Regions from separate parts of the Paenibacillus sp. FSL W8-0187 genome, predicted to be linked through region 3. Evidence: riboswitches for the same ligand, from Rfam matches in the RefSeq annotation. Region 3 holds a riboswitch; each other region holds the start of a gene.
What was found. Region 3 has a riboswitch for thiamine pyrophosphate ahead of MKY48_RS03210 (ABC transporter substrate-binding protein). Riboswitches for the same ligand answer to the same signal wherever they lie in the genome.
Positions count from the first base shown of each region.

Region 1: it holds a riboswitch for thiamine pyrophosphate, as region 3 does, so the genes downstream of both, MKY48_RS28340 (ECF transporter S component) here and MKY48_RS03210 (ABC transporter substrate-binding protein) in region 3, are expected to answer to the same signal.
Region 2: it holds a riboswitch for thiamine pyrophosphate, as region 3 does, so the genes downstream of both, MKY48_RS22320 (YkoF family thiamine/hydroxymethylpyrimidine-binding protein) here and MKY48_RS03210 (ABC transporter substrate-binding protein) in region 3, are expected to answer to the same signal.

Region 1 is NZ_CP150206.1:6,242,595-6,250,569, forward strand. It holds gene MKY48_RS28330 (energy-coupling factor transporter transmembrane component T) at 160-966, opposite strand; gene MKY48_RS28335 (ABC transporter ATP-binding protein) at 963-2,582, opposite strand; gene MKY48_RS28340 (ECF transporter S component) at 2,620-3,249, opposite strand; TPP riboswitch at 3,341-3,453, opposite strand; gene asd (archaetidylserine decarboxylase) at 3,617-4,420, shown strand; gene MKY48_RS28350 (SDR family oxidoreductase) at 4,486-5,340, opposite strand; gene MKY48_RS28355 (AraC family transcriptional regulator) at 5,961-6,746, opposite strand; gene MKY48_RS28360 (PLP-dependent aminotransferase family protein) at 6,806-7,975, opposite strand, start outside.
Region 2 is NZ_CP150206.1:4,964,025-4,971,999, reverse strand. It holds gene MKY48_RS22340 (methyl-accepting chemotaxis protein) at 1-2, opposite strand, end outside; gene MKY48_RS22335 (methyltransferase domain-containing protein) at 187-909, opposite strand; gene MKY48_RS22330 (nucleotidyltransferase domain-containing protein) at 1,057-1,755, shown strand; gene MKY48_RS22325 (sporulation protein YjcZ) at 1,873-1,971, shown strand; gene MKY48_RS22320 (YkoF family thiamine/hydroxymethylpyrimidine-binding protein) at 2,043-2,648, opposite strand; TPP riboswitch at 2,734-2,836, opposite strand; gene MKY48_RS22315 (nitroreductase family protein) at 3,019-3,621, opposite strand; gene MKY48_RS22310 (ABC transporter permease) at 4,148-5,101, shown strand; gene MKY48_RS22305 (iron chelate uptake ABC transporter family permease subunit) at 5,091-6,038, shown strand; gene MKY48_RS22300 (ABC transporter ATP-binding protein) at 6,035-6,793, shown strand; gene MKY48_RS22295 (siderophore ABC transporter substrate-binding protein) at 6,995-7,966, shown strand.
Region 3 is NZ_CP150206.1:728,549-736,523, forward strand. It holds gene MKY48_RS03190 (TatD family hydrolase) at 1-130, opposite strand, end outside; gene MKY48_RS03195 (ABC transporter ATP-binding protein) at 210-1,043, opposite strand; gene MKY48_RS03200 (ABC transporter permease) at 1,098-1,853, opposite strand; gene MKY48_RS03205 (MTH1187 family thiamine-binding protein) at 1,850-2,143, opposite strand; gene MKY48_RS03210 (ABC transporter substrate-binding protein) at 2,235-3,266, opposite strand; TPP riboswitch at 3,381-3,492, opposite strand; gene MKY48_RS03215 (VOC family protein) at 3,664-4,047, opposite strand; gene MKY48_RS03220 (GGDEF domain-containing protein) at 4,284-5,822, shown strand; gene MKY48_RS03225 (EAL domain-containing protein) at 6,028-7,062, shown strand; gene MKY48_RS03230 (glycoside hydrolase family 65 protein) at 7,314-7,975, opposite strand, start outside.

The DNA.
Region 1 (7,975 bases), 1.9 Mb from region 3:
AATGCGATCCGTGCACTTTCTCAAGAGCCGGACCGCCGCTTATAATAGAAAATTTTTCTTGCGAGATAAACAGGCTAGACCCTCTGGAGTTAATCTGATCTCATAAAAAAAGAACCCGCTTATACACCTTAAGCAGGCTCTCATTGAGAAAACAGCCCATTAATCAAACCGCACGTCGCCAATGCCGAACCAAGGAAAATTTCCTGCTGCAACATAGGCGCAGAACGCGGCAGCTGTCAGTAATCCGACGACCAGAAGATCGTAGCGGGAATAACGAGATGGGTAATAATACGTTCGGGCCTTCGCCCGGTCTCCGTCAAATTGCTTGGCCTCCATCGCAGCGGCTACCCGATGGGCCCGGCGGATGCTCTGCGCCAGCAGCGGCACCACATACAGTCCTGCGCGATTAACCATGCCGCGAATCCCGCGAATCGGGCGAACTCCTCGCACTTTCAAGGCTTGGCGGCGGATTACATATTCCTCCCACACCATGGGCAGCAGCCGGATCGAAGCCATGAAGCTGTAGGCATATTTGGGCGCCAGCCTCAGCTTCTGCATCAGGCTGTAGAATAAATCCACCGAGGACGTTGTCGTAACGAGCAGCAGTCCCTCCGAAGCAAAGGCAATTCCTTTAAAGCCCAAATGCAGCCCCCGGTAGAAGCTTTCTTCCGATACCCGGAACAATCCCCACTCCCACCAGATCGTCTCCCCCTTACCGAACAGCATCATGGAAGAGGCGGACGATATGAAGGCAAGCAGAAACGGAATAAAGAACAACAGCATTTTCCACGGCTTCACCCCGCTGAGCACCACCAGACAGACCATAAAGATAAGCGCCTGATACAAAACAAAATCAAGATCATGGGTCAGCACCGTCATGAAAAACAGCGCACAGATCAGTCCCAGCTTCACCACCGGATTCGCCCGGTGCAGCCAAGTGATCCGCACGGGGTTCCATATATTCATGCGTTCACCCCCGTGAGGCGTTGATCGGCCGCGGCTAAGATACCCCGTGGGTCGGCAGCGCCGTTTACTCTCTTAGCCGCCTGCTCGGATGCAATCCCGCCAGACCAGCGCGGGGAAGGCATGCTCGAAGTCAGCTGTCCCTCCCGGACTTCCCATATATGCGTGGCCACCCGCTGCGCGATCTCCATTTCATGCGTCACCATGAGAATAGCGGTTCCCGCGCGGCGCAGCTGCTCGCACATCTCCAGAATCGCAAACGTATTCCGCGCATCCTGTCCGAAGGTTGGCTCATCCAGGAGCAGGACGGACGGCTGTCTTGCCATGGCCGTAGCCACGCTCAAGCGGCGCTTTTGGCCTGTCGACAGCTGGTACGGATGCCTAGCCTCCATGCCTTTCAGTCCAAAGCGTTCAAGACAGCGGTCGGCCTGCGCCTTCGCTTCCTCCGGCGGCACATGATCCACCAACAGCGAGTAAACCACCTCATCGCCGATGCGCTCCGTCAGGAATTGAAGCTCCGGATTCTGAAACACGAATCCGATTTGGCGCAGCTGCTGCTCTCTCTTCTTTCGCACCTTCCGGCGCTTGCCCTGAATGACCTCTTCCCCGCAAAGCACATAGGTCCCTTCGGCGCGAAGCAGCCCCATCAAACTGAGCAGCAGCGAGCTTTTGCCTGCTCCGTTCGGTCCTACCACCGCAATGAATTGTCCCGGAACCACCTCGGCGGAAGGGAGGGTGATAACAGGTTTATCCCATCTCATTCCCCTAAAATTCGCCAGTTGAATGACAGGTTCCCCATGTTGAGCGTACGGCGGAGCAGCCTCATACAAGAGATTGCCCAGCGCGTCGACCAGAGCAAACAACTCTCTGCCCGCCCGGGTCTGAGCATAATCCTCCCATACGCCGGGATACCAGATTCCATAGGCTTGGAGTTCCTTCTCGTATTCAGCGAATATCGCTGCTGGGGGACCTTCGCCCAGAATCACCCCATCCGGGCTGAACAGCACGACACGATCCACATATTGGGCCATTTCTTCAATCCGGTGTTCCACGATGATCAGCGTACGCCCTTCCGAAACGGCCTTCACCGCGGACCAGATTTGCTCCCTGCCTTCCGGGTCGAGCAGCGCAGACGGCTCGTCAAGGAACAGCACTTCCGGCTCCAGCAGCAGAGCCGATGCCAGCGCAAGTCGTTGCTTCATGCCTTGGGACAAATGCCCGATCGGCATATGGAGCTCCTCAAGATCAAGCCCCACCTCGCGCAGGGCCGCTTGCATTCGATCCTTCATCTCGTCACGAGGGACACTTAGATTTTCCAGTACGAAAGCCAGCTCTTCATCCACGTACGGCATACAGAACTGGGTATCCGGATCTTGAAATACATAACCCCAAGAGCGTGGAATCAGCTGGGCCTCGCATTTCATCGGCACCTCCGTCGCGCGGGGAATCATCCCGCTAAGCACCTGCAGCAGCGTGGATTTGCCACAGCCGCTCGGACCGAGCAGCAGCACCTTCTCCCCGCGGACAGCCGAGAAGGAGAGGTCTTTGAACATCAATCGCTCCTCGCCCGGATACTTCAGACGCAATCCCTCCACATACACGGCCGGTTCCGGAAGCATCTCAGCAGACTGAGCCGGAACCGGGCTAACCGTGGCATTAGACATGGCGCGGATCATCCAGTGCTTCGTAATCCTTCTTCGACGCAGGACGGAGCAGGGATGTCACGCCCGTACGGTCGAGCGCTTTAGCCAACAGGAGCATAAGAAGGCCTGCAATGACGGCGCCGCTAAGTACCCGCATACCGTATTTAGCGAGGAACATCCACGTCTGCAGGTCATCCGTATAGCTGTAATAGAAGTCCATGATCATCGAGCCGATGGCTGCACCGGCACCGGCAATCGCCAGCGTCCACGCCGAGGTGCTCCGATAACGGAACGCCGCGAATACCAATTCAGCCCCCAGTCCTTGAATGAGGCCATACAGCAGTAGGGTCAATCCCCAGCCGCTGCCAAACAGCACTTCTACGTGGGCCGCCGCCACTTCCGCGATAATGGCCACTCCCGGCTTCCGGATCAACAAGTAAGCAAGCGTGGCTGCAGCGAACCACATGCCGTATAACAACTCATCCGCTTCAAAGAACAGCGGTTTTAATAGATTGTAAACCGAACCCCAGAAGTGATAAATGACGCCAAGCACCAGTGATACCAGTACCGTAACCAAAATATCGCTTAACCGCAGTCCTTTTCGGGGCTGAACCCCCAACTTCTCTTGCACAGACGTTCCCATAACAACACATTCCCCTCTCCACCTCTATTTTTGTGTAAACACAACAAAAAACCGTCTGGAAAAACGCGCAGACGGAAAAATAGGCCCTATGTAGGCAGGGTCGGATATTCTCTACGCTGGCATTACCCAGTTCAGATTAACGGTCAACAGCGGATAGCAGCTGCAATCTCAGCCTGATTCACTCAAGCCCCCGTATTCCTATTCGGTTTTATGTTAACTTTAAAATACACATTCACTCCGGAATAAGCAAGAACCTTTTTTCAAAAATGGCTATTTATTGATTTCCATCTCATTCTATGTCAATATCAGAGTGATTGGCTTTTCCACCAACGTTTATTGCTGACACCTATGCACAAAGGAGAATGACATGGCTAAACAATTGCTGCGTCTGATGACTGAGCTGTCTTCCCGCAAGTGGCTGTCCCGAATCATGGGGCATTGTTCCCACAGCCGGCTGAGCCGTCATCTAATACCTGCATTCATACGAATTTATCAAATTCCGGCGCACGAAGCGGAGAAAGAAATCAACGAATACCGCTCACTGAACGAGTTCTTTTCCCGCCGGTTAAAAATAGGCCTACGCGCCATAGATGACACCGCCGACGCCATGGTAAGCCCAGTCGATGCCACAATTTCGGCAATGGGCGTCGTCAACGCCGGTACCATTCTAAGCGTTAAGGGACAGGATTATACCTTGAGCGAGCTGCTCGCGAAATCACCGAGAATGGAAAACTACATCCACGGTTATGCATTTGTATTGTATTTAAGCCCGACCGACTATCATCGCATTCATTCCCCGGTAACCGGTGTTCAGGCGGAAAGCGAGCATTTAAAGGGACGCGTTTACCCCGTGAACGATTTTGCGATGACCCATATCCGGAATGTGCTCAGCCGCAATGAGCGCCTCATTACCTATATTGCGCATGAGTTCGGCGAAGTTGCCGTCGTGAAGGTCGGAGCCATGAACGTAAGCAGCATCCGTTATGCTGACGAGAGTGTGAAGAAATACGAAATCGGCGATGAACTCGCGTACTTTGAATTCGGCTCTACAGTTGTACTTTTGACGGAGAACGGCACGTTTACCCCTCGCGGTGACCTGGAACCCGGCTCCAAGGTGAAGATGGGAGAACTGCTCGGTTTGCTTCACCCGTCCCCAGCCAGAAAAGGGTGATTCCATCTACCTTACCAAACATCGCATGACAAGTTAAGGCTATAAATCATTGGCTGCATGAATGATTAACGCCGGCCCAGCATCCGATAAATGATCCGCTGAAACAGCCGATCCGGCAGTCCGCCCTTGATCCATGCGGTCGCCCGCGTGCCTCGGGGCAGCATATAGCGGAACCTGGGCTTAGCCATGGACGCAATTTTTGCCACAAGCCTGGCTACCTCCTGCGGATCCCCGCTTCCTTTGGCTGTCCGCTCGGAATAGTCCAGCACGCCCTTCAGCAGACCGCTGTAGGGTGATCCTTCCTTCACCGTAAGCTCCCCAAAGCTTTTGTTCCAGATCGGCGTGCCATAGGCACCAGGCTGGATCAGCACGACATCAATGCCAAAGGGCATCACTTCCATGGACAGGCTTTCGCCAAACCCTTCCAGCGCAAATTTGGAGGACGCATAGGGTCCATAACCCGGAAATCCGACCACGCCGCTAATGCTGCTCATGAGAATGATTTTGGATTTTCCAGTTCGCCGGAGCAGCGGCAGCATATGCTGTGTCACCGATACGGTCCCGAAAAAATTCGTCTCCATCTGCTTTCGCCAGCCGCTGAGCGGCACTTCCTCCACCATGCCGCCTACCGCCTCCCCGGCATTGTTAACCAGCACGTCCAAGCGGCCATACCTCTGCTCCAACTCCAAGGCAGCGGCCTTGACTTGTTCCTCGATGCAGATATCCAGCTGGAATACGTGAATACGCTTGGCAACATCGGCTTGTTCGGCTCGGGCCAACAGTTCTGCAGCCGTCTCCGGCCTGCGCAGACCCGCTGCCACGTCATAACCTGCTTTTGCCAGCTCCAAGCTGATGTGCAGTCCGAACCCGCTCGACGCGCCCGTGATCAGCGCAACCTTTCCTGCTCCCGCCGTTACCACCGGATCACCGCTTGTTCGGCCAATGCCACTCTCTCTATCACACCCATCACCCTTCCGTTATTCGAAATGCCTGCCCGGCCATTTTTCTTAAACCCTGCCTTCAACGCTTTATGCTTATCCCTAATATAACAAAATTTCGGAACGTCAGGATCCCTATTCGTATATGCATCTTTTACAATGCAATCAGAGTCCCTATCCACATATGTATCCACTAAATAGCCCCACAAAGTGGAGCCTATGCTTCGATGCTTATTCCAAATACTTTGCGGGGACCCTAAAAACATATCGAAAAAAGGGAGCCATTTAGCTCCCTTTTGCGTTCATCCAGAGAAAAGCGTATATGATAACGGGATTCAACGTCACCCGTATGTAGGCCAGGTCTCATTTAAAACCATACATCCTGATGATCCTGAGTCGTTGTCTTCATGCGGCGCAAGCGATTTCTGAAAATAGCGCAGCCACCACGACTGAAGAAACGTCCACGCACCCGTCTTCTTGGGCTCATTCCTCTCTCCCCCCTTCATAAAATAAAACTGTATCTCGTTTTTTACCCTAAATCGCTTGCTATGAAACCATTAACCCCTCCTACCAATCAGGTAAGTTATGGAAGGGCGAGGGAATCACCGAATCTCGGATGGGCTCTTGCCCGTATACTGCTTAAATTGCCGGCTAAAAAAGAAAATATCCCGGTAACCCAGCGCGTCAGCTACCTCCGTTACGTTCATGCCTTGGTGCAGCAGCAGATGCTGCGCTCGCTCGATCCGCATCTGAATGATGTATGATTGCACCGGCGTGCCGATCAGTTCCTTGAACTTGATCGAGAAGTAACGGGGGGACAACCCCGCTCTAGCGGCCAAATCTTCTACCCGATGGGGAACCCCCGGGTGCTGACGGACATAATTCGCGATTTCATGGATAGCCTCTGACAGCTGATTGCTTGCTTTTTTGACCACCGGCTCAGCAAGATCTGAACGCAGCAGATGAATCATCAGCTGTTTCAGAATAAGCTGCCCCTCCTCCAATGATCCATAGGGCTTGTCCAGATACAAACGCACGTAGCGCGCGAGCAAATATTCAAAATCCATCGTTTCCGTCAGCTTGCGATAGGATGCAGGGATATGCTGCACCGGGTCGGCCACATCAAAATGGATATATGTCAATACGAGCGGTTTCTGCGGATTGTGCGTCGCACTCGTATGATCTCCTGGTCGGAACAGGAAGCAGCTTCCTTTTCCCACAGCAAAGGGCTCGTCATTGAGCTCGACCGTGCCTTCACCGCTCCATACATAGAACAAATCATAATTCTGCATGGGTCTTTCGCGTTTTTGCCATTTCCAGCCTGGCTCACATACGATTTTGGCAAGCGCAGACATGATTATAAAAGAAGACGGCGATGCATTTAGCATCACGTCATAACCCCCTCATCTCATTCAAAAATTGACCTCTTTTCCATCATACCCGTTTTTTATGTTTTTTGCATGTCCAGCCATGCCTGCGCAATCCGGGTAACCCCTTCTTCAATGCTGGCTATGTCCAGATGCGAGAAGCCAAAGCATGCGGCAGGCAATCCGGGTATACGATGATATACCGATGCATCCCGAAACATGACACCGCGTTTGCGGGCAGCTTCTTGGAACTGGGCGTACTCTTCCTCGGAGCGCAGCCAGTTCGCATAAACATGCAGGCCGGCATCGCCGGGATGAAGACGAAACAGTTCGGAGGCATGCGTATCCATCGCCTGGCGAAGCGCCTCATACCGTGCACCATACAGCCGAGTCATTCTTCTAAGATGCCGACCGTAACCCCCTCGCACAATAAAGCGCGCCAGCGCGCGCTGCTCCAATACGGCTGGTGAGATCGGCTCGTACAGAGCCTTAGCCTGCACAACCGCCTCAACCAGGCTTGGGGGCAGCACGGCATACCCGATGCGGAGCCCGGTGAACATCGTTTTGGAGAACGAACCTACGAAGATGACACGTCCCTCGTTATCCAGCATTCGCAAGGGCTCAATTGGCTTGCCGCCCCAGCGGAACTCGCTGTCGTAATCATCCTCGATAATAAAGGCCTGACGGCTTCGCGCCCAATTCAGCAGCGCCCGTCTTCGCTCCAGCGGCAGCACCGCTCCCGTCGGGTATTGACGGCTGGGGCTTACGACAAGCAGACTTGCGTCCCAGTCACGTGGTATCAATCCGGTATCGTCTACCGGGGATGGCAGCGGAATCCCGCCACTCAGGCTGATGCCCCGATAGATTCCTTGATAGCCGGGATCCTCCATGACCACCTGATCGCCAGGATCAACCAGCAGCTGAAACATGAGGACTAGCCCCTGCATGGATCCGCTGAAGATCACGATCTGCTCGGGGTCGGCCTGGATTCCCCGCGTAAAACGCAGGTGTCCGGCTATCGCCTGGCGCAGTTCGAGGTCTCCCTCCGGCGGCGCTCCGTTCTGCAGCTCGACTCCCCCGCTTCCACCTGCATAGGATAACGCGCTCCGCCACTCCGAATACGGAAAATCCTCCATGGGCATCCGTGCATTCGCGAATGAGATTGTACCTGGGGGAGGTTCTCTCAGCAGCATCTGTGCCGAGGTATAATCCCCGCTTTGGCTCACCAGTCGTTGCCCCCAAGTAGAGAG
Region 2 (7,975 bases), 3.2 Mb from region 3:
ATAAGAATGAGTCCTCCTCAACAACATAGGATATATTTACCATGATTATAGCATCGACAGGCAAAACTAGATATAACGAATTGACAAAAAGTGTTGGATTAGGTCGAAAGGACTGAAATTGAGGAGGGAGAGGGGATGCGCAGCAAATATGCGAATCCCCACTTGATGCACAGATATGAAGTGATTTTATTTTACAGCCCGGAATAAGGCGGAAGCGAGATAATCGGTATTATCCAGGATCATGCGGTCATGCTTGAACAACGTTTCCCAGAGCGCCACATCGAACAGGAGTCCTTTATCGCGCTGTTCAAATGTATCCAGATGACGTGTTTGCTCTTCCTTTAACTGGTCATTGAAGTGGTTGTACTCCAGAATTTCTTGCTGTTTAAACCCGCAAGCCAAGAGGGAGTCCGCCCATTCTTCCCTCATCATGAGATTAGGAATTCCGAAGAATTCGAGCAGTTCCTGAAGTTTTGCCTCCGGCATGGGTTTATCAAGCAGCAACTCTCTGTCCTGTAGGACGCCTCCATGATCCAGAACGCGGTAATATTCGGGCAGTGATTTCGTAGTATCCGTAAATACGGTAACGGATTCGGCCATGATTAGGTCGAATTGGTTGTCCTCGAAAGGCAATGCGCATACATCCGCTTGTTGGAACTGCACGTCGATTTCCATCGCTTCGGCTCTTGCACGGGCTTTTTTGATCATATTTTCGTTCAGGTCAATGGCCGTTACTTGATACCCCATCTCCGAAAGATGGCATGCGGTTCTGCCCGTTCCACACCCGACCTCCAGAATGCGGCTGCCCGGTTGAATGGGATAATTCTTCAGCATTCGGAGGGTTGCCTCGAATCCTCCCGGGTGGGCACTGCCCATACCTAATTTGGAGAGCATATGAATATAGTTCATCTCATCTATCCCTTCTTCCTTGTCATCAACATGAGGGTAATCGTTTATTTATTTACCATATGATTCAGGTACGTTTAGGGTTTTAGCTGAATTAGATATTTTGAGCCCTTTTTTCGGGAGGATCAGAATCATACTGGAGGAAACGTCATGAGGATGGAACCGGTAGAGGCAGCGGAACGCATCATACAATACGATTATCCCGACTGTTTGCTTGCTGTGCTTGGCGGCAGCGCGAGCAGAGGTGAATATAATGAACAATCCGATTTGGACATCATAGTCATTGAACGGGATGGTCATGATTTCAGCAGGAAGACGATAGAGGCACATGGGTGGATCGCGGAAATATTTATATTGTCTTTATCCTCCTATCGCGAATATTTCGATGAGGGAGTGATCGCGGCGAATCCTTCATTGCAGCGGATGGTCGTAGAAGGGACGGTGCTGCACGCGCTGCCTGAGGGGGAAGAGGTGCAGGCGGAAGCTCGAAGCGACTTGAATTACGGACCCATGCCCTTGATGCTAACCGACATTAACGAATACCGTTATATGCTAACCGAGTACCTGCTGGATTTGCAGAGTCCCCGAAGGGATGCCGAAAAGTGGTTTACGGTGCACAAAATAGCGGCGATTCTCTGTGATTTTGTACTTAGGGTGAACCGGGAGTGGACGGGTGAAGGGAAAACGCTGTTCCGTCTGTTCAACCGCTATGACTCGATCTTGGGAGAACGATTGGAAGCAGCGCTCACGGCGATGTATCGCCAGGATGATCCTTCAGTTCTTATGGCATTCACCGAGGAAATGCTCCATCCGTACGGAGGCAAGCTTCTCATTGGTTATGAGGAATAGAATTTCCTTGCCAATATAAAAAGAGGCGTACATTAGCCGTGACACTAGCACGAGACGGGAAATACTATAATAGTGTGATTACATCACGTCATTCTTTAAATCCAGGAGGGGATCTTCATGAGCGGAGTATATGGCGGCGGTGGATGGAACAATTCAGTAGGAATTATTTTGGTTCTCTTTATCCTGCTCGTAATTATCTTGAGTGCTTGGGTTTAAACCGTCAAGATTCTTGGCAGTAGTGACAGGAAGCCCGGCGCTTGCCGGGCTTTTGTCTGCCTCAATAAAGCTCAATTCGATGCGGCTTTGACCGAAGGGCTGTGTGCGGACACAACCGCAGTCATGACCAAATGGCTGCTGTCGGATTGAATCGCATGTAAAAACGCCTCTTCAAGGGATCCAAACACCTGGGCCAGTGACCCATCCAATCGGCTGGCGTAATGAACGCTTCCGGCGAATGTCCCGGCTGCCTTCGTACGATTAACTTCACCGTAGATGACATCCATGTAGTCATCGGTACCCATGGGGTATAGAGCGAATTGGCAAGCAGTCTCAATATCGGCATGTTCCCCGATGTCGTTGTTTAAGAGAGTCGAATCCTCAGTCATATATACATCGGCGTCCGTATCTCCGGGGCAACCGATGGAATAAGTACCATTAAAAACGGTATGCACGCCACTCGCTGCAGCATAGGCGAATATCGCCCTTGTCACATCAAAGACATGCTCTGCACGTCCACGAATACAGGTGCTCACATCATCTGTCTGAATCCATACCTTCCCCGTATCCACGGAATGTAGTGCGCCCATGATGACCTCCACAAACCGGTCCGTCATGGGAAATACCGAGAACCGGCACCCGACGATCCGACTGGTTCCGCATACAAGCTCATTCATTGTTATTTCCTCCCCATGATATAAGTCCACGCAAAAAAAACCGCACCCCGTGAAGAAAGTGCAGTTATGCCTACGAAAAGAAATAAACATAAATGCTACACTTCCCCACGCTAGTATGACCTAGATCGGGTGTTAAGGGTTAACGGCAAACCGCCGTCTCTCAGCACATGGCACCCCTAGTACAGCCAACATCCTATGTAGTTGGTTATCGTAAGTTTGCCCGGAGCTTCTGTTATCTTAGAAGTTCGAGGGTTCTTACTTGACTAATTGTATCGCTTAGTGATCGGTTTTTCAATCTTTGTCCATTATAAAAGGACCGCCTATCCAAGTTGCGGAAACTTAGGAAGGCGGCCTTTTTTCATCTATTTAATTAGTTGTATACTTTTACGCGATCTTCAAGCGGTGCAAATTCTTTCTCGCCTGGTTCAGCAACCGGCTTACCGAAAGGCATTTGAGCAAGCAGCTTCCAGCTTTCCGGGATGTTCCATTCGGATTTTACTTTTTCGTCGATCAGCGGGTTGTAGTGCTGCAGGGATGCACCCAGACCTTCTGCTTCAAGGGATGTCCATACTACAAATTGCAGCATGCCGTTGGATTGGTTGGACCAAATCGGGAAGTTGTCGGCATAAGCGGCAAAGTTCTGTTGCAGCCCGGCAATGACGTTGTTGTCCTCGAAGAACAATACCGTACCGTAACCAGCGCGGAATGCGCCCATTTTTTCGGCAGTGGATTTGAATGCTTCTTCATCGCCAACGACTTCCTTCAGGATGCCTTCCGTGATGTTCCACAGTTTATCATGCTGTTCGCCAAGCAATACAACGACGCGTGCACTTTGAGAGTTGAAAGAAGACGGGGTATACTTAACCGCTTCGTTTACGATTTCCTGAATACGCTCGTCCGAGATAACGGATTCTTTGCTAATCCCATAATAAGAACGGCGACTTTTGAGTGCAGTTGAAAAATCTTTAGACATTGAAAAAAAAACCTCCTGGTGTAATCGAATTTGCATACGCCTGATAAGAAGATGTCCTTTACTTCAAGCAAATATGCATGTTGCTTATTTAGCAATATTTTTAATTATCATTCCATATTAACTTACGTTTAGTTAGGAATAATATTTATGTTAGTATATTAATATAACTTAGAGTAATTGTCAACGACTTTTGATTAAATATAATTTCCCTTATCTATTAAATATGAATTGAATCCGTTTGGCTTTTTGAGAAGCTTCATTATATGGAGGCTTAACGAAAGGAGTGCTTCCTACCTGAGGATATTAGCTATGTCTTCTCGAAACTTCATATTATGAACAATTCATGAACAAAATATACAAGTATGAACAAATTAATTGATTTTGATTCTCAATTACACTTGTCGAGCCAGAATGAGGATGATATAATGCATATCAGAGCGCGATTGATAATCAATCTCAATGAGAATGGCGTTGGAAATTGCGAGATCCCGGATATTTTAGAGACATACGCATAGAAGGAAGAGCCATGAAGATTAGATACTTATTTGCAGCCGTTGTGGTACTCTCGATAATTTCATTATTTATTGGAGTTAAAGATATCTCGCCACTGCAACTATTCTCGATGACAGAACAACAACAGCATATTATGCTTGTAAGCCGGATTCCTAGGCTTGTCAGTCTTATATTGGCGGGTGTCAGCATGAGTATCTGCGGATTGATCATGCAGCAGCTCAGCCGCAATAAGTTCGTATCGCCGACCACAGCAGGTACGATGGACTCTGCCAGACTGGGGATTTTGGTAGCCATGCTCGTCTTCACGACAAGCGGTCCGCTTATCAAAATGCTCGTGGCATTTGTATTCGCTCTGGCAGGAACCTTTATCTTCATGAAGATACTGGATCGGATTAAGTTCAAGGATGCGATCTTCATCCCGCTCGTAGGGCTGATGTTTGGTAATATCGTCAGTTCGATAGCCACCTTCTTTGCATACAAATATGATCTTATTCAGAATATGTCCGCATGGCTTCAGGGTGATTTTTCCATGATCATGAAGGGCCAGTATGAAATGCTCTATATTAGTATCCCGCTTTTGATTCTGGCGTATCTGTTTGCCAACAAGTTTACGGTGGCCGGAATGGGAGAGGAGTTTGCAACCAACCTGGGTCTTCACTACCGGAGAGTTGTGAATCTGGGATTGGTCATCGTGGCGCTGGTTACGGCATCTGTTGTGCTGACGGTCGGCGTGATTCCGTTTCTTGGTCTGATCATACCTAATATTGTCAGTTTGTACTTAGGAGACCACTTAAAAAAAAGCCTTTCGCATACCGCGCTGCTGGGGGCCGGGTTCGTACTGTTCTGTGACATCCTGGGCCGGATCATTATTTATCCCTATGAAATTCCGATTAGTCTAACCGTGGGCGTACTCGGAAGCGGTATATTCATTTTCTTACTGATGAGGAGAAAGGCTTATGACTTATAAAGCCAAACTCGGCCTGTTGGCCGCAGCGGCAATCATCCTGGTGGCAGTCTTTCTGTTCATTGATCTTGGCGGCAATTGGGATTACGCGCTTCCAAGAAGAATCAAGAAGGTGCTTGCCATCATTCTGACCGGCGGAGCGATCGCTCTGTCTACCACGGTGTTTCAAACGGTCACGAATAACCGGATACTGACGCCAAGCGTTATGGGATTAGATTCCTTATATGTACTGATCCAGACCACCGTCATCTTCGTCTTCGGATCCTTCACGCTGTACAAACTGGGCAGCAACGTTAACTTTCTGATCAACGTCGGCGGGATGATCCTATTCGCCGGAGTCTTATATAAGATTCTGTTCAAAAGGGAAGGAAACAACATTTACTTCCTGCTGCTGATCGGCATGATTTTTGGAACCCTGTTCTCGAGCATGTCTTCTTTTATGGAAGTGTTGATTGACCCGAACGAGTTCCAGTTTGTGGCCGACAAAATGTTTGCCAGCTTTAACAATGTGAAGACCGAGCTTCTGGTCCTGTCGGTCATTGTCGTTGTGCTGACCTTGCTGTACTTTGCCCGATTTGCCAAGTACCTGAACGTGCTGGCGCTTGGCCGTGAGCAGGCGATCAACCTCGGCGTGAATTATGATTATGTTGTGAAGCGGCTTCTGATTGTGGTTGCAGTTCTGATCTCGGTGGCTACCGCTTTGGTAGGTCCGATCACATTCCTCGGGCTCCTGGTTGTCAATGTTGCGTACGAAGTTATGAAGACGTACAGGCATTCGTATTTAATTGCAGCATCCGTACTGATTAGCATTATTGCACTGGTCGGCGGTCAATTGGTTGTAGAACGGGTGTTTACGTTCTCTACAACGCTCAGCGTCATCATCAATTTCATCGGCGGTGTCTACTTCATATACCTGCTACTAAAGGAGAGTAAAGCATGATCCAGGTTACGAACGTATCGAAAGTCTATGGCGGCAAAAAAGTCGTTGATAACGTGTCGGTTACGATCCCAAAAGGTCAAATCACTTCCTTTATCGGCCCGAATGGTGCCGGCAAGAGTACCTTGCTGTCCATGATTAGCAGATTAACAGGCAAGGACAGCGGACAAATTACGGTGGACGGTAAAGAGGTTAGCCAATGGAAGAGCGGCGATCTGGCGAAGAAGGTTTCCATCCTGAAACAATCCAACCATATCAGCCTCCGTCTGACGGTGCGTGAGCTTGTATCCTTCGGTCGTTTTCCTTACTCTCAGGGCAGATTGAACGCGGAAGATGAGAAATACGTAGATGAGGCGATCTCTTATATGGAGCTTGGGGATATGCAGCATAAATATCTTCATCAGCTCAGCGGCGGTCAGACCCAGCGTGCCTACATTGCGATGGTTATCGCCCAGAATACAGAGTATATCCTGCTGGATGAGCCTCTGAACAATCTGGACATGAAACACTCCGTACAGATTATGAAGATTCTCAGAAAGCTTGTCGCTGATCTGAACAAGACGATTGTCATCGTGATTCATGACATCAACTTCGCTTCCTTCTATTCGGATTACATCGTGGCATTGAAGGATGGAGCCATTGAAAGCGAAGGGAAGACCGAGAACATCATTCAGAGCAATGTGCTTCGCGGAATCTATGACATGGACATTGAGATCGAAGAGATTAATGACAATCGGGTATGCGTCTACTACGGCTAAGCGACATGGTAGTAGAGAGTAGAGGATAAGGATTCTGGGGGAACAGAAGCACGGAATCCTTAATCATAAACAAGGACAGGGCTGCCTTGGATACAGGACGGCATGGTTTAGTCTGTTCATATTAAATTACATATTCAACCATGAGTTCAAATATATGTTGGATTGTTAAAGCGTTTAAATATAAAAATGGGGTGTGAAATAATGAAAAAATGGTTAGCTTTATTTATGGTAGCAATGTTCACGCTTGTACTTGCGGCTTGTGGTCAAGATAATAAAACAAGCGGCGCAGGCGGCGGAGATGCAGTTGGAGATACACCGGCTGCAACCGATGAAATCACGATTACCCATCAACTGGGTAAAACACCAGTGAAGAAGAATCCTTCCCGCGTCGTTGTTTTCGATTTTGGTATTCTGGACTCTGTCGATAAACTGGGCGTTGAGGTTCTGGGCGTACCCCAAGCGAATGTCCCGGCCTACCTGTCCAAATTCGAAGACAAGAAATATGAGAATGTGGGCAGCTTGAAAGAGCCGGACTTCGAGAAAATCAACAGCATCAACCCGGATCTGATCATCATTTCCGGCAGACAGCAAGATGCGTATGATGAACTCAGCAAAATTGCCCCAACCATCTTCCTGGGTGTGGATACAAGCAAATACATGGAATCCTTTAAAGCAAACATGAACACGCTGGGTCAAATCTTTGGTAAAGAAGCAGAAGTTGAAAAAGAGCTTGCTACAATTGACGAGAACATCAAAGCTTTGAATGAGAAAGCTACAGCAACCGGCAAGAAGGCATTGATCATCCTGGCTAACGAAGGCAAAATCAGTGCATACGGACCAGGTTCCCGCTTCGGCATTCTGCATGACGTGTTCGGTTTCGGAGCTGTAGATCCTAACATCGAAGTCAGCACACATGGTAAAGACATTTCGAATGAGTACATCGTTGAGATGAACCCGGATTATCTCTTTGTTGTCGATCGCGGTGCAGCGGTTGCCACAGGCGAAGGGGATTCAGGCGCTAAAGCGGTCGTTGAGAACGAGCTTGTGAATACAACGAACGCGGCGAAAGAGGGTAATATCGTTTACTTGAATCCGGATTTCTGGTATCTTTCCGGTGGCGGCCTGACGTCCGTATCCGAAATGATCACGGAAGTAGACGCAGCGATTAAATAAGATAGTGAA
Region 3 (7,975 bases):
TAACGGATTGAACCTCATGATGACGGATATCCGCGAGAATCGCTTGTTGATCGGATAACGAATAGCTGTCCAGATGAATATGAGTGTCCAACAGTGGTAAATTGGCTTCACTTTGCGTGAATGATTTCATCGTTACATAACCTCGCTTGTAAGCTTCCACGAAGCGCTTGGCTAATCATGGATGTATGTATTCCGCTGGCCTTAATCGGTCAGCGCTTATGCTGTTCTTCCCGCATGATGGCGGAAATTTCGGTTTTTAATGCGATGAAGGACGGATCCATCAGGATGTTTTCCCGGCGCGGGCGGGAGAAAGGGACTTCTACCCGTTTCAAGATGGTTCCGGGCCGGGCTGACAGGATATAGATGCTGTCCGAAAGGAGCAGTGCCTCCTCGATATGATGGGTAATCATCAGCACCGAACGGCGCGTATCCTCCCAGATATCGAGCAGCCAGCGCTGCATATCGCTGCGCGTCAGCGCATCCAATGCGCTGAACGGTTCATCCAGGCACATGACTTCCTGGGGACTCATTAGTGCGCGCAGAAAAGCCGCCCGCTGCTGCATTCCGCCTGAAAGGGTGTGCGGATACGCCTTCTCGAAGCCGGTGAGGCCGGCCCGTTCCATCCAGCTGCGGGCATGTTCCCTGGCAGCGGCTTTCGTGGTGCCTCTCAGCTCCTCGGGAAGGAGCACATTGTCCTCCACCGTACGCCAAGGGAACAGGGCTGGCTGTTGAGGCATATAGGCGATGCGGCCTTTTTCCCCGGTCACGTCCTGACCATCCATGAGGACCGAACCCGTATCCGGAGCGGTTAATCCCCCGATGATATGGAAGAGTGTGCTCTTTCCGCTGCCTGAAGGACCGATCAAGGAGACGAATTCCCCGGGTTGTACCTGAAGCGAAAGGCCATCCAGTACATGCACTTCGCTGCGCCGGTCGCGGAAGGTTTTCCGAAGGCTGCGAACCTCGAGGGCAGGTGCTGATGAGACCGACGCAGTGGACGGGTAAGCCCCGTCCTGCACAGGCAGGGATACTTGAGGTGTCATATCGATAAATGGCCTCTTTTCATATAAGATTCGAAATGTCTATTCACAAGGGGCTCAACCTTTTCGATTCCAGCGGATGAGCCGCTTCTCCAGCAGGGTGATCAGCAGCACCATCAGCAGGCTGAGCAAGACGATGACCAGGATGGCAACAAATACCCGATCCGTGCGGTAGCCGGATTTTTGCAGCATCATGTAGTAGCCGATTCCCCGGTCCGAGCCGATCCATTCCCCGATAACCGCCCCCATCACCGAATAGGTGGCCGCAATTCGAATCCCGGAGAAGATGGAGGGAAGGGCATGCGGCAGCTCCAGCTTGGTGAAAATTTGCCACGAGGTAGCCCCCGCCATCTGCATATAATTCATCATGGTGCGGTCGGTACGTGCGAGTCCATCCAGGGCCGCAACAGCGACAGGGAAGAAGCAGACCAGCGTAATCACGATAACCTTGGGCAGCATGCCGAAGCCGAACCAAATCATGAGAAGCGGGGCTAGGGCGATTGTCGGCACATTTTGGCTAAGAATAAGAAGCGGATAAAGGGCGGTTTTGAGAAAAGGCACCATGTGCAGTGCCAGCGAGATGATTAGACCGATTGCCGTACCGATTATAAAGCCGATCAGGGTTAATTGCAGGGTGGCCGCTGTATGCTGGAAGAGACCGGAAGCTCCAGTAACGGCCTCATGCCCGATGGCCGTCGGTGCAGGCAAAATAAAGGGTTCAATGTCGAACACGGATACTGCCGCCTGCCATACCACCAAAAAGAAGAGAACCGCCACAACGGGCGGCCAAACAGAACTCCACCAGCTTCTCATGGACGGTATTTCTCAGTCAGCTTATCCATGCTGATGCCGCTTGGATGATGCGCGATTTTGACCTGGGATATGATGCTGGGACTGCCCGCATTCACCAGCGCCTCGTGCATGCGCTCAACGATCCTGAGCAGCTCGGAGAGCTCTCCTTCCATGGTCGTTTCGAGTGCATGAACCTCGTATTTCACGCCTGATTCCTGAATAACCTTGATCGCTTCATCTACATAAGGGATGCTGTCGGTCCCGTTTGGCGTTCTCGGTATTACTTGAATGCTCAAGAGAGTATTCGCCATATAAACTCATCCTTTCGTGCAAGCTGTATTGTAATGGAAGAGAGGCGGCCTGCTGCAAAGGCCGTCTCTCTTCTTTAATATAGAAATAACCTTATGGCTTCTCCGGTAAAAATTCATTGGTAAATGCGCTGTCAGCGTCAAGCTCCTTCTCCAGCAGCTTGCGCTCAAACATCCAGTCTGCGTACCCCGACCATACTTCGGCTTTCTGTTCGCCCCAGCGGGATGCATCATCCTGATAACGGGGGCTCAGCCATTTCTGGCTGGCGAGAACCAGTTCGGCATCCAGGTCGGGAACAGCCTTCGTCAGCAGGGCTGCCGCATCTTCGGGATGTTGAATCGCATAGTTGTATCCTTTTGAAGTCGCCCGCATGAACGCTTTGACAAGCTCAGGGTCTTCCTGGATCTGCTTCTCGTTCGTTACGATCACCGGTGTGTAATAATCAAGCTGCTTGGAGTAGTCCTTCACATAAATCATGTCAAGCGGCTCATTGCGAAGCTCGGCTTCAATACCCGTCCAAGCATAGAAAATCCAGGCGAAATCAATGTCGCGTTTGACGGCCGTAAAATAATCGGCATCGCCCATATTGACCATATTCACCTTGCTGACATCGGCACCATCGATCTCCATGATGGACTTCATAACCGCTTCCTCCACAGGCGAACCCCAGCCGCCATAGGATTTCCCTTCAAAATCGCCTGCCTTCAAGATGCCTTTATCCTTGGGAGCCGCAAAGCCGGATGTATTATGCTGAATGATCGCTGCGATGGAAACGAGCGGCAATCCTTGGGTTCTGGCCAGCGTTACGCCTTCCTGATAGCTGATGCCAAACGGCACATTTCCGGATGCGACCAGCGTATCCGTTCCGCCTGCTCCCGGCTGGACGATCTGGACATTAAGCCCTTCTTCCTCATAATACCCAAGCTCCTTCGCTGCATACAGGCCGGTGTGATTCGTATTGGCAGACCAATCGAGCATCAGCTGTACGTCACGGAGCTTCCCGGAAGTCTGACTGTCCTCACCTGCGGCGCCTGTCTTCTTGTTCTCTCCGCTTGTACCGCATCCGGACGCAACCATCAGCAGGACGCAAGCGAGAAGCAGCGGAATCCATCTTCCCTTCTTCATCGTTTCTTCTCTCCTTTAAGTTCTCTTTCTATTACCTCGCAACTCCACAAAAAAAACGCCCTGATGATATCAGGACGCATGACGGCGTAAGTGTATACCACGGCAAATAAATAGCTGCCGCAAACATGGGCTTCCTACGCTGGCATTACCCAGATCAGGTGTAAGGGTCAGTATCATATCGGATACACTCTCAGCCGGCCAAATTCCAGCTCCCCCGGTATTTATGAAGTTTCGATCATTACATCCGCTATTATAGTCCTAACACAGCAGACCTGTCTAGTTCGAAGAGGCGCGAACGTGACAGGTCTTTGTTAGAACACTAATGCAATGGGAGAATTAATTGATGCTATGAACCTTTCACAAGGTAAAGTGTTTGAATACGGCTTCTACGCAGAGATTAGCGCTGGAAGAACTCAATCCATTCTCCTTCGGGACCGTGCACGAAGAAATAGCGGTACCCGTTCGGAAGCGTCACGATTTCCTCGTCCAAGTGAGGAACGTCAAGTCCCTGCACACGGGCATATTCCTCTTCAATGTTATCCGTGCTGACTGCAAAATGATGTACCGTTCCTTCCGAAGGCAGCGTGTCGCTGTATCCCTGAATAAGCTCGACTTCCGTCTCGTTGCTGCCGTTAAATCCTAGGAACGCCAGCTGGATGACGCCATTAGTATGGGTCAGGCGGTCCTTCAGCTCAAGTCCGACTACGGATGTATAGAAGGCGATTGTAGCTTCAAGGTCCCGGACAACAATACCAACATGATCCAATCGTTTCTGTGACATGGTTCAACACCCCTTCCGATTCATATAAGATATGACTGAAATATTATCATATAATTCCTATACGTCAAGTGGGTGTTATGTTGTTTGTGCACAGACTAATAAGATGATTTTTCTTTCATTTCCTCATCTTTACTTTTGGGTGGGCAAAAAGTATCATGAGAAATAGATATGTTAATTCAAAAGACCTAACACACTTAAAGTGAACCAGCGTACCTTTTGGCCGAGGAGGAATGCTTATGAGTCCAACTCCAGCAGATCATCTGTGGATTCGACTCGCCATAATATATGCATTCATTCAGATAATGATCGCTCTGTGGATGCCTGATGCTTTATCGCTTCAGCGTGTACTAGTCATTATTTCTCCTGCAGCCGCTTCCGTTTATTTAATGCGGATCCGTCGGCGTTTTGAGGTTCATCTTCGCAGGTTTTGGCTTATTGTGAGTCTCGGATTGATGGGGGAGGCAGTGGCCCGAACCCTCCACGCATGCAATATCTGGTTTGGAAAAGAGAACGCTTTCCTGCCAGTTCTAACCCATTTGTTCTGGGGGCTCGAACTTATCCTGTTCGCAAGTTCTCTCATTTATTTATTCCGGCATGTTCAGGGTTCGTTTCGGGGGCTGCGGTTTATGCTGGATATCCTGATTGTTGGCATAGCGGTCATGACGGTAGGATGGGAATATTTCATCAAGCCTGAGCTTCAGGGTCTGGTCCATGAGGCAGTATGGGGAAACCTTTGGGTGGACATGCTGTATCCACTGTGCGCAATGGTACTTATTTTTTTTACACTGGTGTTGTATTTTAATACCGGACAGTTAAGGAAATGGGCGGCCATCCTGTTATGTCTTGGCGGAAGTACATTTATTGCCGGAGATGTTCTGTACATCTATCTCGTTGATCTTTTGGATATCGAGGTTCGCTCCTACCTGTATCCACTCTATACGTTATCGGTATTTTTCATTAGTTTCGCAGGCGGACAGTCCGCTCCTGAAACCCGTAATCCATCTGTTGGCGAGCGGGAGCCTCGTTCAACCGGAAACCTGATCGTAAGGTACCTGCTTCCCTACAGCGTGCTCGGCGGGATGTTTGCCCTTATGGCGCAGCATTTTGGAGGGTGGACTGGACTGTTTACCGGCCTTTCCCTGTGCGTTATCCTGATCTTGTTCAGGCAGATTTTGATCCAGTTCGAGAACGACCGCTTGTTGGACCGACTGCATGAAAGTCTGATGCAGAGTGAATCCCTGGCACATCGCGATGATCTTACGGGGCTGTATAATCGTCGTTATTTTAATGCAAGGCTGTCAAGTTCGCTGAAGGAGGCGGACCGCACAGGTTCCCGTGTAGGCTTGCTGTATATGGATATGAATCGTTTCAAACGAGTCAATGACCGATACGGCCACCGTGCCGGCGATTTGTTGATACGAAAGGTTGCAGACCGGCTTCAATCACTCGAATCCAAGGGAGTTTTGGTTTCCCGTTTAGGAGGAGACGAATTCACAGTCATGATCCATCCGGCCGGTGATGATCAGGAGCTGATCTGGATGGCGGAGGAGATCTGGACGATGCTTAGTGAGCCGTACGAGCTGGAAGGGCATGAGGTCCGAACCACGCCGAGTATCGGTATTGCGGTTTATCCAGATCATGCCAGAAATGACCAGGAGCTGATTGGTCGTGCGGATGCAGCGATGTATGCGGCGAAGGAACGGAACGCCCCCTGGCATTTTGATGTAGAGCGGACGATGCTGCTGCAGCTTTTGGATCAAAAGGTGAGTAGATGAATGTATGACCATAGTATCGACAACAGGTTGTTAAAAGCAATATAAGTCGATTTTTGTAGAATTTGATGCAATCATTGCACGAATCTTGCGCATTTCTCTTAAAATAGGTCATAACTTCGATATAAAATCCATAAAATGCAAAGAAATCATATTCAAAATGCCGATAAGAAGCATAGTGAGAGCTAGCTTGCCAAGGAGGACGAACATGATTTGCGACAATTGCAGCACCTTTGAACCGATTGAGGACCAGGGGACCATTCATATGAAGCCTGCAAGTGGTGAGCTTATTCAGTTGCTGGCAGTGAACGGCTACACGGTACAAGAGAACAATGAGGGTTGTGCTGTGAACTACAAGGTACGTGCGGACCTGATCTCTATGATGAAGTGTCTGCAGCCCCTTCCGCTGAAGATTCGTCAAGAGCTGTCCTTCTGTGTTACCGGTGGAGAAGCTCCGCAAATCCGGCATTCGTGGACCCCTATGCAGAAGTTCGAACTGCAGATGGAGCATTACGATATGGTGAGTATCATTTTACATAAGCAGTTTACGAGCTACATGCAGCCCATCGTGGATACATCCGAGCAGATCGTGGCCTACGAATTTCTCCTTCGTCCGGTAGAGTGGGGAGCCAGATTCCAGCCGTATGAGCTGTTTGAGACAGCCCGTAAAACCGGATTGCATGCATTTCTGGACCGGGCAGCACGAACCAGTGCCATTGAGACCAGTGCCGAGTGGCTTCCTATCGGCGTGAAGCGATTCGTGAACTTCCTGCCATCCTCCATATATGATGCGGAGATGTGTCTAAGCCACACCTTTAATACCATAGACAGGCTCCATCTGGATCCGAGGGATTTCGTATTTGAGGTCGTGGAAACCGAGAAGATTGATGATGTTAAGCATTTGCAATCGATTTTCGAGGTTTATCGCAGTCATGGAATCTCGGTAGCCATGGATGACGTCGGCGCAGGGTATTCCACATTGGAACAGATGATTAAGCTTAAGCCGGATTATGTAAAGATCGACCGGAGTCTGATCGACCATTGCGATCGTAATCCCGCCCAGCAGAAGCAGCTCAAAATGATCACCAACATGGCTCATGATTTTGGGGCCATGGTGCTGGCTGAAGGCATTGAGAGACGGGAGGAGTTTCATTTTTGCCGAGAAATCGGGATCGAGCTCTCGCAGGGGTATTTGTTTGGGAAGCCATCTGAACGGCCTCCGCGTGACCTCATTCTCAACTAATCTATTCATAGCATACATAATCGGCAATTCCCCCGCCATCTTGATGCGGAGCTTTGGCATCTGATTGCCGCAGCCTTTGGCTGAGTTCAGACAATACAGATGCTTGGCATGGATGAAGACGGGTCCTTCAAGAAGGAGTAATGATGATGTCTGAAGGCCCGTTTTCTGTAAAAACAAGAGCCCTGGAGTGTTCTCCAGGGCTCTTGTTTTTATATAGTTCGGGGTAGCCATTGATTGAACAAGTTTGCTTGTTATCTTGCGGCTGTTACCTCTCCAAATCCGTTGATACTGTATTCCTTGCCATTCACGTTCAGGACAGCCGGCGTATCCGTTTCGTTCACGATGATGGTTTCCTTGCCTTTGACGTTGACCTTCAGGCGGGACCCGCGGAACATCACTTTGAAGGAGAAGGAAGACCAGTGGCCTGGAATGAATGGATTCAAATGCAATACACCATCCTTCACACGCAAGCCGCCGAAGCCATGCACAACGGACATCCAGGTTCCCGCCATGCTGGTTGTATGACAGCCGTCCTCGGTATCGTTGTTGTAGTTGTCCAGATCCAGGCGAGATGTACGGAGGTACATCTCGTACGCCTTCTCCTGGTACCCAAGCTCGCACGCGAGAATGGAGTGTACGCATGGCGAGAGGGAGGACTCATGTACCGTGAACGGTTCATAGAAGTCGAAGTTGCGTTTTTTCGTAGCCAAGTCGTACTGATCGCCAAGGAAGAACAATCCTTGCAGCACGTCAGCCTGCTTAATGTATACCGAACGCAGAATGCGGTCCCAGGACCAGTTCTGATTCAGGGGCAGGTGGGCTGGGTCCAATTGCTTCACCGGAACAAGCTCCTTGTTGAGGAATCCGTCCTGCTGCAGGAATACGCCGAGCTCCTCATCTATCGGGTAGTACA